DNA from 3 places in the Kitasatospora sp. NPDC096077 genome. Region 1 is predicted to be linked to each of the others. Evidence: riboswitches for the same ligand, from Rfam matches in the RefSeq annotation. Region 1 holds a riboswitch; each other region holds the start of a gene.

What was found. Region 1 has a riboswitch for S-adenosylmethionine ahead of ABTZ03_RS28210 (aminotransferase class V-fold PLP-dependent enzyme). Riboswitches for the same ligand answer to the same signal wherever they lie in the genome.
Region 2: linked by a shared signal. The riboswitch ahead of ABTZ03_RS27745 (IclR family transcriptional regulator) and the one ahead of ABTZ03_RS28210 (aminotransferase class V-fold PLP-dependent enzyme) in region 1 are both predicted to bind S-adenosylmethionine.
Region 3: linked by a shared signal. The riboswitch ahead of thrC (threonine synthase) and the one ahead of ABTZ03_RS28210 (aminotransferase class V-fold PLP-dependent enzyme) in region 1 are both predicted to bind S-adenosylmethionine.

Annotation. Positions count from the first base shown of each region.
Region 1 is NZ_JBEOSV010000039.1:72,418-76,016, forward strand. Features, by position in the region: gene ABTZ03_RS28200 (response regulator) at 1-174, shown strand, start outside; gene trpD (anthranilate phosphoribosyltransferase) at 293-1,369, shown strand; SAM riboswitch class IV at 1,661-1,776, shown strand; gene ABTZ03_RS28210 (aminotransferase class V-fold PLP-dependent enzyme) at 1,830-3,194, shown strand; gene ABTZ03_RS28215 (Lrp/AsnC family transcriptional regulator) at 3,210-3,491, opposite strand; gene ABTZ03_RS28220 (rhomboid family intramembrane serine protease) at 3,533-3,599, opposite strand, start outside.
Region 2 is NZ_JBEOSV010000038.1:30,084-33,682, forward strand. Features, by position in the region: gene ABTZ03_RS27740 (FAD-dependent monooxygenase) at 1-1,275, shown strand, start outside; SAM riboswitch class I at 1,359-1,502, shown strand; gene ABTZ03_RS27745 (IclR family transcriptional regulator) at 1,719-2,432, shown strand; gene ABTZ03_RS27750 (aegerolysin family protein) at 2,644-3,045, shown strand; gene ABTZ03_RS27755 (hypothetical protein) at 3,068-3,400, opposite strand; gene ABTZ03_RS27760 (DUF7927 domain-containing protein) at 3,456-3,599, shown strand, end outside.
Region 3 is NZ_JBEOSV010000056.1:20,914-24,512, reverse strand. Features, by position in the region: gene ABTZ03_RS33065 (MoaD/ThiS family protein) at 268-546, opposite strand; gene thrC (threonine synthase) at 573-1,853, opposite strand; SAM riboswitch class I at 1,871-2,007, opposite strand; gene ABTZ03_RS33055 (glucosyl-3-phosphoglycerate synthase) at 2,158-3,162, shown strand; gene ABTZ03_RS33050 (alpha,alpha-trehalose-phosphate synthase (UDP-forming)) at 3,213-3,599, shown strand, end outside.

The DNA of each region.
Region 1 (3,599 bases):
TACGGCTGCCCGCCGGTGCTGGTGTTGATCGGTCGGCCGCAGGACTCCTGGCTGGCCGCCTGGAGCCGGGCCGATGCCGCGATCTCCCACCCGGTGGACCCGGTGGCGCTGGTCGAGGCGGTCGCCGTCCTGCTGCGGGCCCGGCTGGCCAAGCGGGCCCCGGCGAGCCGTTGAGCGGTGCCGTCTCAGCAGGAGAGAAGTCGGGGCCGTAGCCGCCCCGCCGCTCGATAGGCTGACTCCATCCGTACGGACGTCCCCCGGAGCGGGGAACCGACAACAGCTGGAGTCAGCCATGGTGAACGTGAACCCTGCGAACGGTGGTACCGACCCCGCGCAGGTGGTCCGCACCTGGCCGGACCTCTTGGCGGCGCTGTTGAAGGGGGAGGACCTCGACCGCTCCTCCACCGCGTGGGCGATGGACCGGATCATGAGCGGCGAGGCGTCCCCCGTCCAGGTGGCCGGGTTCATGGTGGCGCTGCGGGCCAAGGGCGAGTCGGTCGAGGAGATCTCCGGCCTGGTCGACGCGATGTACGACCACGCCGAGCCGCTGGACATCCCCGGCCCGGCGGTCGACATCGTCGGCACCGGCGGCGACCGGGCGAAGACCGTCAACATCTCCACCATGTCGGCGATCGTCGCGGCCGCGGCCGGGGCCAAGGTGGTCAAGCACGGCAACCGGTCGGCCTCCTCCACCAGCGGCTCCTCGGACGTGCTGGAGAAGCTCGGGGTCGCGCTGGACCTGTCGCCCCGGCGGGTGGCCCAGGTGGCCGAGGAGGTCGGGCTGACCTTCTGCTTCGCGGCGAAGTTCCACCCCTCGATGCGGCACGCCGCCACCGCGCGACGCGACCTCGGGGTGCCGACCGCCTTCAACATCCTCGGTCCGCTGACCAACCCGGCCAAGGTCACCGCGCACGCGGTCGGCTGCTTCGACACCCGGCTCGCCGGGCTGATCGCCGGGGTGCTGGCCCGGCGCGGGGCGACCGCGCTGGTGTTCCGCGGCGACGACGGGCTGGACGAACTGACCATCACCACCACCTCGCAGGTGTGGGTGGTGCGCGACGGGGTGGTCACCGAGACCACCTTCGACCCGCGGGACGTCGGCATCGAGCTGGTCGGCATCGAGGCGCTGCGCGGGGCCGACGCCGCGTACAACGCGGAGGTCGCCCGGCGACTGCTGGCGGGGGAGCGCGGGCCGGTGCGGGACGCCGTCCTGCTGAACACCGCGGCGGCACTGGTCGCGCTCGACCTGGGTGACGCGCCGCTGACGGAGCAGCTCGCGGCGGGCATGGTGCGGGCGGCCGAGGCGATCGACTCGGGCCGGGCGCAGGATCTGCTGCGGCGCTGGTCGGAGGCCACCAGCCGGATCTGAGGCGGCGGTTGAGGGCCCGGGCCGGTTCCGCCGACCCGGGCCCTTCCTGTCCGCCCCGGGCTCCCGCCCGCCCCGAACCCCCGGTGACCCGCCCCGCCCCCCGGTAACCCGCCCCGAGCCGAAGGGGCGCGCCGGTGCCGAAAGGGAGAAGCGAGGGAGCGACGAAGGAGCGAGGGAGCGCCGACCGTCGGCACCGGACAAGAGCGCCCCGGAGGCGAGCGGGCGAAAGTACTGTCCGGATGGTGGATGACTGTTTGACCGTCCGACGTACCCGACCTAGAGTCTTCGCCAGGTCATGAGTGACAGCGTCAAGCCCCAGCTGGCTGTCCGGCAACCCTCCGTCCGTGGCGGGGTGCCCTGGGTGAGGACCGGGTCGCCGGAAGCCGTCCGTGCGACAAGCGCGGACGCCCGACGAGCAGCACTCCCGGGGGTCCCTGACCCGTAGAAGGAGTGCATCCTCATGTCCGTCTCCGTCGAAACCCTCGCCCCGCTCGCCGTCCTCGGCCAGGACGTCCAGGTCCCGCTGGCCAGCGGTGAGAAGGTCGGTTACGCGGCGCTCGACTACGCGGCCAGCGCGCCGGCGCTCCAGCGGGTCTGGGACGACGTCGCCGCCTACGCGCCGTACTACGGCAGCGTGCACCGCGGCGCCGGGTACCTGTCGCAGCTGTCCACCGACCTGTTCGAGCAGAGCCGGCGGACCGTCGCCGAGTTCCTCGACCTGCGCGCCGACGACCAGGTGGTCTTCACCCGGGCCACCACCGACTCGCTCAACCTGCTGGCCGGCGCGGTGCCGGCCGGCACCCGGGTGTTCGCCTTCGAGACCGAGCACCACGCCTCGCTGCTGCCCTGGGCGCACGCGGGGCTGGAGGTCGACTACCTGCGGGCGCCGCGCTCGCGGGCCGAGGCGGTGGCGGCGCTGGAGAGCGCGCTGGCCGCGGCGCCCGAGGGGCCGAAGCTGCTGTGCGTCACCGGCGCCTCCAACGTGACCGGCGAGCTGTGGCCGGTCGCCGAGCTGACCGCGACCGCGCACCGGCACGGCGCCCGGGTGGTGCTGGACGCGGCCCAGCTGGCCCCGCACCACCGGGTCTCGGTCCGCGAACTGGACGTCGACTGGATCGCCTTCTCCGGCCACAAGCTCTACGCGCCGTTCGGGGCCGGGGTGCTGGCCGGTCGGTCGGACTGGCTGGACGCGGCCGAGCCGTACCTGGCCGGCGGCGGGGCGACCCGGACGGTGGCCCGGGAGCTGGACGGCTCGGTGGCGGTGCAGTGGCACACCGGCCCGGCCCGGCACGAGGCCGGTTCGCCGAACGTGATCGGCGCCTACGCGATCGCCTCGGCCTGTCGGGCGCTCACCGAGGCCGGCTTCGACGCGCTGGAGGCCCGGGAGCGGCAGCTGGTCGAGCGGCTGACGACGGGGCTGGCGGAGATCCCGGAGGTCCGGGTGCTGAACCTGTTCGGCGCCGGCTCGGCCCGGGTGGGCGTGCTGTCCTTCGTGGTCCGGGGCTGGAACAGCTCGCACTTCTCGGCCGCGCTGTCGGCCGAGTACGGCATCGGGGTGCGGGACGGGCTGTTCTGCGCGCACCCGCTGGTGCGGACGCTGCTCGGGGAGGAGGAGGTGGCGCCGTCCGAGTGCGGGGCGCCGGAGTCCTCGCTGCCCGGGGAGCGCAGCCTGAACGCGATCCGGGTGAGCTTCGGGGCCGGCACGCCGGACGAGCACGTGGAGCGCTTCCTGACCGCCGTCCGCGAGCTGGTCACCGACGGCGCGGCGTGGAACTACCGCAACGAGGGCGGCCGTTGCGTCGTCGACACCCGTCGCGAGGGCTGAGCCCCACGCGTCGTCCTACTCGTCCAGGCCGAGCGCGAAGGCCGCTTCCAGGTCGTGCTGGGAGTAGGTGCGGAAGGCGATCTGGGTCTCGGTGTGCGCCACGCCCGGGACCTTGTTGAGCCGGCCCGGGATGACGTCGGCGAGGTCGTCGTGACGGCGCACCCGGACCATCGCCACCAGGTCGTAGCCGCCGGTCACCGAGTACACCTCGCTGACGCCGTCGATCGCGGCGATGGCCTCGGCGATCTCCGGGATGCGGTCGACGCTGGTCTTGATCAGGACGATGGCAGTGATCACGGTGCGGGCTCCTTCATGGGGTGCGGCCAGCGTATCGGGCCTCAGCCGGGTCGTCTCGGGGGGTGTCCGACGACGGTGCAGGCGTACAGGAAGCCGGCCGAGAAGCCG
Region 2 (3,599 bases), on a different contig from region 1:
ACGCTCACCCTCGCCGGCGCCCACACCGACCACCCGTTCTCACCGGGCATCCCGCAGACCCGGGTCGAAGAGGTGCTGGAGGCGCACGCGCTCGCGCTGGGCGCGGACATCCGGCGCGGACACGAGCTGCGCGCCCTGACCCAGGACGCCGAGTGCGTCACCGCGACGGTCGTCGCCGACGGCCGCGAACACCGCGTCCGGGCCGGCTACGCGGTCGGCTGCGACGGCGGCCGCAGCACCGTCCGCCGACAGGCCGGCATCGACTTCCCCGGCACCGCGTCGACGGCCTTCACACTGCTCGGCGACGTCGAACCCGCCGACCCGGCGGCACTGCCCTTCGGCGTGTCCACCGGCCCCGGCGGAAGCGTCTTCGTGATCCCCCGCCCCGGCTACGTGAGGATCATCACCGCCGACCGGCAGCCCCCGGCGGACCGGGACGAGCCGGTCACCCTCGACCGGCTCCGCGCCGCCGTCGCCGAGGCGCTCGGCCGCCCCGTCGACCTGCGCGCCGCGCGCTGGACCACCCGGTTCGGCAACGCCGCCCGGCAGGCCGCCGAGTACGTCCGGGGCCGGGTCGTACTGGCCGGGGACGCCGCGCACATCCACCCGCCGGCCGGCGCGATCGGCGTCAACCTCGCCCTGGACGACGCGTTCAACCTGGGCTGGAAGCTCGCCGCCACCGTGCGCGGCACCGCCCCCGCGCACCTGCTGGACAGCTACCACGAGGAACGCCACGCGGCGGGCGCGCGTGTCCTGGCCTCCACCCGGGCCCAGGTGCTGCTGGGCACCGCGGACGACCGACTCGGGCCGCTCGTCGACCTGTTCACCCGGGTCGCCCGCCACCCCGCGGGCAACCGCGCCCTCGCCGAGACCGTCACCGGACTGGACACCCGCTACGGCACGCACCCCGACACCGCCCACCCCTGGCTCGGGCGGCTGGCCCCCGACCTCACCCTGAGCACGGCCGCGGGCCCGACCCGGCTGTCCGAGCTGCTCGCCCCGGGCCGCGGTGTGCTGCTCGACCTGACGGGCGGAAGCGGTGCGGGAGTTCGCGGAGCGGCGGTGGGTGAGGCGGCGGCGGGCTGGGCGGACCGGGTGACCACCGTCACGGCGGACTGCCCGGAGCAGCCCGGGCTCCGCGCCGTCCTGCTCCGGCCGGACGGGCACACCGGCTGGCTGCTGCGCGATGCCGGGCAGGAGGACCCCGACGGGCTCCGGCAGGCCCTGCGGCACTGGTTCGGCGAGCCGGCGGGGGAGGGGGCGCGGGTGGCCTGAGACGGCCGGGCGGCAGGGTCCCGGGTGTGCGGGCCGGGAAAAGATTTGGCGAGATGCCCGGGAAGTCTTGTATCGTTCTCCGCGAATCATCCAGAGGGGTGGAGGGACCGGCCCTACGAAGCCCCGGCAACTCCCCGTTCGACCCGGCGTCCGAAGTACACGCCGTGCCGTCCGGGGTCAGTGCCAACTCCGGCCTGTCGCCAACGTGGCGCGGGAAAAGATGAGGAGACACGGTGCTCTCAGTGCTGTCCTTCGCCCGGGCGCTTCCCGCCCCGGCCCCTTCGCGTACCCGTCTCGTGTCCGGCGCAGGCATGTGGCCGACTTTCCAGGCCTGTTCTCGCTGACCACCCCCGCTCCCCACCCCACCCCCTGTGGAGCACCCGTGAGCCGAACCCACCCTTCGCTCACGGGAACCGAGACTGGAGTACCCGTCCATGGAGAACCTGGAGATCACGAGCGGCGTCGGCGTGCTCGACAAGATCACCTCGATCCTCGGCACCCTGGAGTCCGGTCCGGCCACCCTGGCCGGGCTGGTCGACGCCACCGGCCTGGCCCGGCCCACCGCGCACCGGATCGCCGTCGCACTGGAGCACCACCGCCTGCTCGGACGGGACCTGCAGGGCCGGTTCGTCCTCGGCCCGCGGCTCGCCGAGCTCTCGGCCGCCGCCGGTGACGACCGCCTGCTGACGGCCGCCGGCTCGGTCCTCACCCACCTGCGCGACGTCAGCGGCGAGACCGCCCAGCTCTACCGCCGGCAGGGCGACATCCGGATCTGCGTGGCGGCCGCCGAGCGCCTCTTCGGCCTGCGCGACACCGTCCCGGTCGGCCTCGCCCTGCCGATGAAGGTCGGGTCCGCCGCGCAGGTGCTGCTCGCCTGGGAGGAGCCGGAGCGCCTCCACCGCGGCCTCCAGGGCGCCCGCTTCACCGCCACCGCCCTCGCCGGAGTGCGCCGCCGCGGCTGGGCCCAGTCCATCGGCGAGCGCGAGCCCGGCGTCGCCTCCGTCTCCGCCCCGGTGCGCGGCCCGTCCAACCGGGTGGTGGCCGCGGTCTCCGTCTCCGGGCCGATCGAGCGGCTCACCCGGCACCCCGGCGCCCGCCTCTCCCAGGCTGTCGTCGAGGCGGCCGGGCACCTCACCGAAGCCCTGCGCCGCCCCTGACCGGGGCCTCCACCGTCCCGCTTCCGCCGTCGCGCTTCCGCTGTCCCGCTTCCGCGTCGAGCGGGGCGGCGGAGCGGAGCGCCCGGAGACCGTAGCGATCAGGCGAGACCCAGCGACCGGGGCACCACGGCCGCCGAGGTGCCCAGCACGCCGAACCACCCCGGGTCGATGAGGCTCGACACGAAGGTGACCGGGATCAGGACGACGACCAGTGCCACCACCAGGAGGAGCCATTCGGGCTCGGCCCAAGCCTCGTACGCGGCGAAGTAGCACCTACGACCGCCTCAACTGGGGCATCTGGAGCGACAACCAGCTGCCCCCGGGCAACATCCCGCCGGGGCGCAGCGGTTCGTGGCAGAGCGAGTCGGACGGCTTCATGACCGGCACCGAGGGCGAGGTCCAGTACCTCCCCGCCGGGGCCGGCAACGTCACCGTGCACTGGAACAACCCGTACGCGGGCTCCAACAGCTACTCCTGCACCGCGCCCGCCCGGCCCCCGCACCGGCCGCCGCCGCGACCACCGGGCAGGGGTGCTCGGTGGGTGGCCGCAGCCGTACCGGTGACCTGGCGGAGTGAATGCCGGGATTCTGATGTTTTGCCCTCCATCATCTGATCTGCACGGATCTGTTGATCCTTCAGCTTTTTCTGCGGACGGCTCCCCGAAGGGGAAGGGCGATGATGGACCGGTCGAGACGGCAGTGGCAGCGCGGTGGGTGGAGGTGGTTGGCCGGGGCACTGGCCGCCGCCTGTCTGGTCGGGGCGGTGCCCACCCCGTCGCCATCCCCGGCGGCTACGGCCTCCCCGACGAGTGCTGCGACGACGGCGGCTGCGGCGACCACGGTGGCTACAGCGGCGGCTGCGGCGAGCACGACGGCCGGCCCGTCGGCGGCGCCGAGCGCGGCGGCCGCACCGCTGCCGACGCCCTCGCCGTTCGCGACGCCGTCCGCGGCGCCCTCCGCGAGCGCCACGGCCGCCGGCGCCGACGCCGCGCGCGCTCAGGTGCGGGCCGGGGAGGCGTGGCCGGTGGTCTCCGACACGCTGCCGGTGCAGGCGGACTGCAGCCACCTGTACATCGCGACCGGCAAGTCGATCATGGAGCTGCAGAACGACGCCGCCGGCAACCCCACACCGACCAACCGCGTCGTCGCCGCGCAGTCCGGCAACAAC
Region 3 (3,599 bases), on a different contig from region 1:
CCGCAGGAATTCTGACATCTGCCTGACATGTTTCCCGGGAACGACCCCGGGCCGGTCCCGCCGGTCGGACGACCTCCGGCGAAGCACCCCGTGCGCCGGAAGGGCGGCCCTGTTCCCAGCAGAGCCACACTCTACTCCGACTTGAGCGGGAAATATTCCCGCCGAAATGCGAACGCGCCGCCCGTGCGTACGGAGAGTGGAATTCCGTACGCACGGGCGGCGCGGGGCGACCCGGAAAGCAACCCGGAAACGCGACCGCCGAACGGCTCAGCAGCCGCCGGCCACCGCCGGAATGATCGAGACGCTGGCGCCGTCCCCGATCTCGGTCGCCAGGCCCTCGGCGAACCGCACGTCGTCGTCGTTCACGTACACGTTGACGAAGCGGCGCAGCTTGCCGGTGTCGTCCAGGATCCGGGCCGAGATGCCCGCGTGGTTCTGCTCCAGGTGGGCGATGACCTCGGCCAGGGTGGCCCCCTCGGCGGTCACCTCGGCCGCACCGCCGGTGTAGGTGCGCAGGATGGTGGGGATGCGGACGTTGGCGCTCATGGCTCTCCTTGCGGGGTGGGGGTGGTTCAGGCGGACGCGAGACCGGCGGAGTGGAAGGCGTCCAGCGTCGGGCGGATGACGGCGGTCATCCCGGCCTCGGAGACGGCGTCCAGGGTCTTCAGGCCGTCGCCGGTGTTGATCGCGACGGTCTCCTTGGCCGGGTCCAGCTGACCCGTCTCGACCAACTTCTTCAGCACGCCGACGGTCACCCCGCCCGCGGTCTCGGCGAAGATGCCCTCGGTCCGGGCCAGCAGCCGGATCGCCGCCACGACCTCCGCGTCCGTGACGTCCTCGACCGCGCCGCCGGTGCGGCGGGCGATGTCCAGCACGTACGGGCCGTCCGCCGGGTTGCCGATCGCCAGCGACTTGGCGATGGTGTCCGGCTTCACCGGCTTGATCACGTCCCGGCCGGCCTTGAACGCCGCCGACACCGGCGAGCAGCCCTCCGCCTGGGCGCCGAAGATCCGGTACGGCCGGTCCTCGACCAGCCCCAGCCTGATCAGCTCCTGCAGCCCCTTGTCGATCTTCGTCAGCTGGGAGCCGGAGGCGATCGGGATGACGATCTGCTCCGGCAGGCGCCAGCCCAGCTGCTCGCAGATCTCGTACGCCAGCGTCTTGGAGCCCTCGCCGTAGTACGGCCGCAGGTTGACGTTGACGAAGCCCCAGCCCTCGCCGGCCGGGTCCCCGATCAGCTCCGAGCAGAAGCGGTTCACGTCGTCGTAGTTGCCCTCGATGCCGACCAGCTCGCCGCCGTACACCCCGGCCATCACGACCTTGCCCTGCTCCAGGTCGTGCGGGATGAAGACGCAGGACCGGAACCCGGCCCGGGCCGCCGCCGCGCCCACCGCGCCGGCCAGGTTGCCGGTGGAGGAGCAGGACAGCGTGGTGTACCCGAACGCCCGGGCCGCCTCGATCGCGCAGGCCACCACCCGGTCCTTGAACGAGTGGGTGGGGTTGCCGGAGTCGTCCTTGATGTGCAGCTGCGCGGTGAAGCCGAGCTCACGACCCAGGTTGTCCGCCTTGACCAGCGGGGTCCAGCCGGGGTTCAGGTTGGGCTTGGAGGCGACGTCGGCCGGCACCGGCAGCAGCGGCGCGTACCGCCAGATGGACGCGGGGCCGGACTCGATCCGCTTGCGCAGCTCCTCGGCGCGCTCGCTCCCGAACTCGTAGGCGATCTCCAGCGGCCCGAAGCACTCCAGGCAGGCGAAGCTGGGGCCGAGCGGGAACCGGGTTCCGCACTCCCGACAGGACAGCGCGGCGGCGGGGCCGAGGTCCACGGAAACAGGTGCGGCAGTGTCGATGGCCATGATGGCGGAGGCCTCTCTCCTCATCTTCCCCGCGGCGCGGTCGCGCCACAGGCCGGAATTGGCACCTGTCCCGCCGGGGCCTGTCGACAGACAGCCGAGCGAGAAGGTTGCCGGGACGTCAACGGGCCGTTCCCTCAGTCCCTCTGGATGAGCTTGTGAAATTGTGGCGGTGCGCAACGGTGACCCCGGCGTGCAAAGGTCCGACCGCTGTACGAAGACTGTATCCGAAGGCGTCACCCCTGAACGGGTCCGTCCGCCAAGCGAGATGAGCCGTTCCACCCCGATCCCGCCGAGGAGAGTCACCGTGCCCGCCGAACCGATCCCCGCGCTCCTCCCGCAGGCGGCGTCCTGGCTCCGCCGCCGCTCGTGGAGCGCGACCGACCGGCCGGTGCACACCCTGCTGGAGGCCAAGCGGCGCACCGGCCGCACCGTCAGCGTCGTCCTTCCGGCCCTGGACGAGGAGGCCACCGTCGGCGACATCGTCCGCACCGTCCGGCGCGAGCTGATGGAGCGGATCCCCCTGGTGGACGAACTCGTCGTGGTGGATTCCGGCTCCACCGACGCCACCGCCGCCGTCGCCGCCGCCGCGGGCGCCCGGGTGGAGCACCGCGACCGGATCCTGCCCCGGCTGCCCGCCGTCCCCGGCAAGGGCGAGGTGCTCTGGCGCTCGCTGCTGGTCACCCGCGGCGACATCGTCTGCTTCGTGGACGCCGACCTGCGCGAGTTCGACCCGGCCTTCGTCTCCGGCATCGTCGGCCCGCTGCTGACCGACGAGTCCGTCCAGCTGGTCAAGGCCATGTACGACCGCCCGCTGGAGACCGAGAGCGGGGCGGTCCTGCCGGTCGGCGGCGGCCGGGTCACCGAACTCGTCGCCCGCCCGCTGCTCAACCTGCACTGGCCGGAACTCGCCGGCTTCGTCCAGCCGCTCGGCGGCGAGTACGCGGCCCGCCGCCCGCTGCTCGAACGGCTGCCCTTCCCCACCGGCTACGGCGTCGAGCTCGGCCTGCTGGTCGACGCCCTGGAACTGGTCGGACTGGACGCCCTGGCCCAGGTCGACGTCGGCGTCCGGCACCACCGCCACCAGGACGGCCAGGCCCTCGGCCGGATGGCCGCCACGATCTACCGCACCGCCCTGGAGCGGCTCGACCGCACCCACCGCCTCAAGGCCTCCGCCGACCTGGTCCACCCCCACCTCACCCAGTTCAGCCGCGACCCGGACACCCGCGCCTTCACCGCCCACACCCACCCGGTGACGGCCCTGGAGCGCCCGCCGATGCACACTGTCCCCGAGTACGCGACCCGCCACTGAACCGCCTGCCGAAACGTTTGCCGACCCGACCCCCCGGCAACATCCCAACCATGGGCGATCTCACGACCGAACGTTCGAGTGCGACCGGCACCGCCCCCGTCCTGGTGGCCTCCAACCGGGGACCGGTGTCCTTCAGCACCGCCGACGACGGCACACTGACCCTGCGCCGCGGCGGCGGCGGCCTGGTCTCCGGCCTGTCCGCGATCGACGACCCGGACGCCGTCTGGGTCTGCGCCGCCCTGAACGACGCCGACCGCAGAGCCGCCCGGGAGGCCCCCGAGGGCCGGCTCGACCGGGCCGGGCACGAGGTCGGCGGCCAGGCCGTGCGGATGCTCGACATCGACCCGGAGACCTTCGCCCGCGCCTACAACGGCGTCGCCAACTCCACCCTCTGGTTCGTCCACCACCTGCTCTACGCGACGCCGACCGCGCCCTCC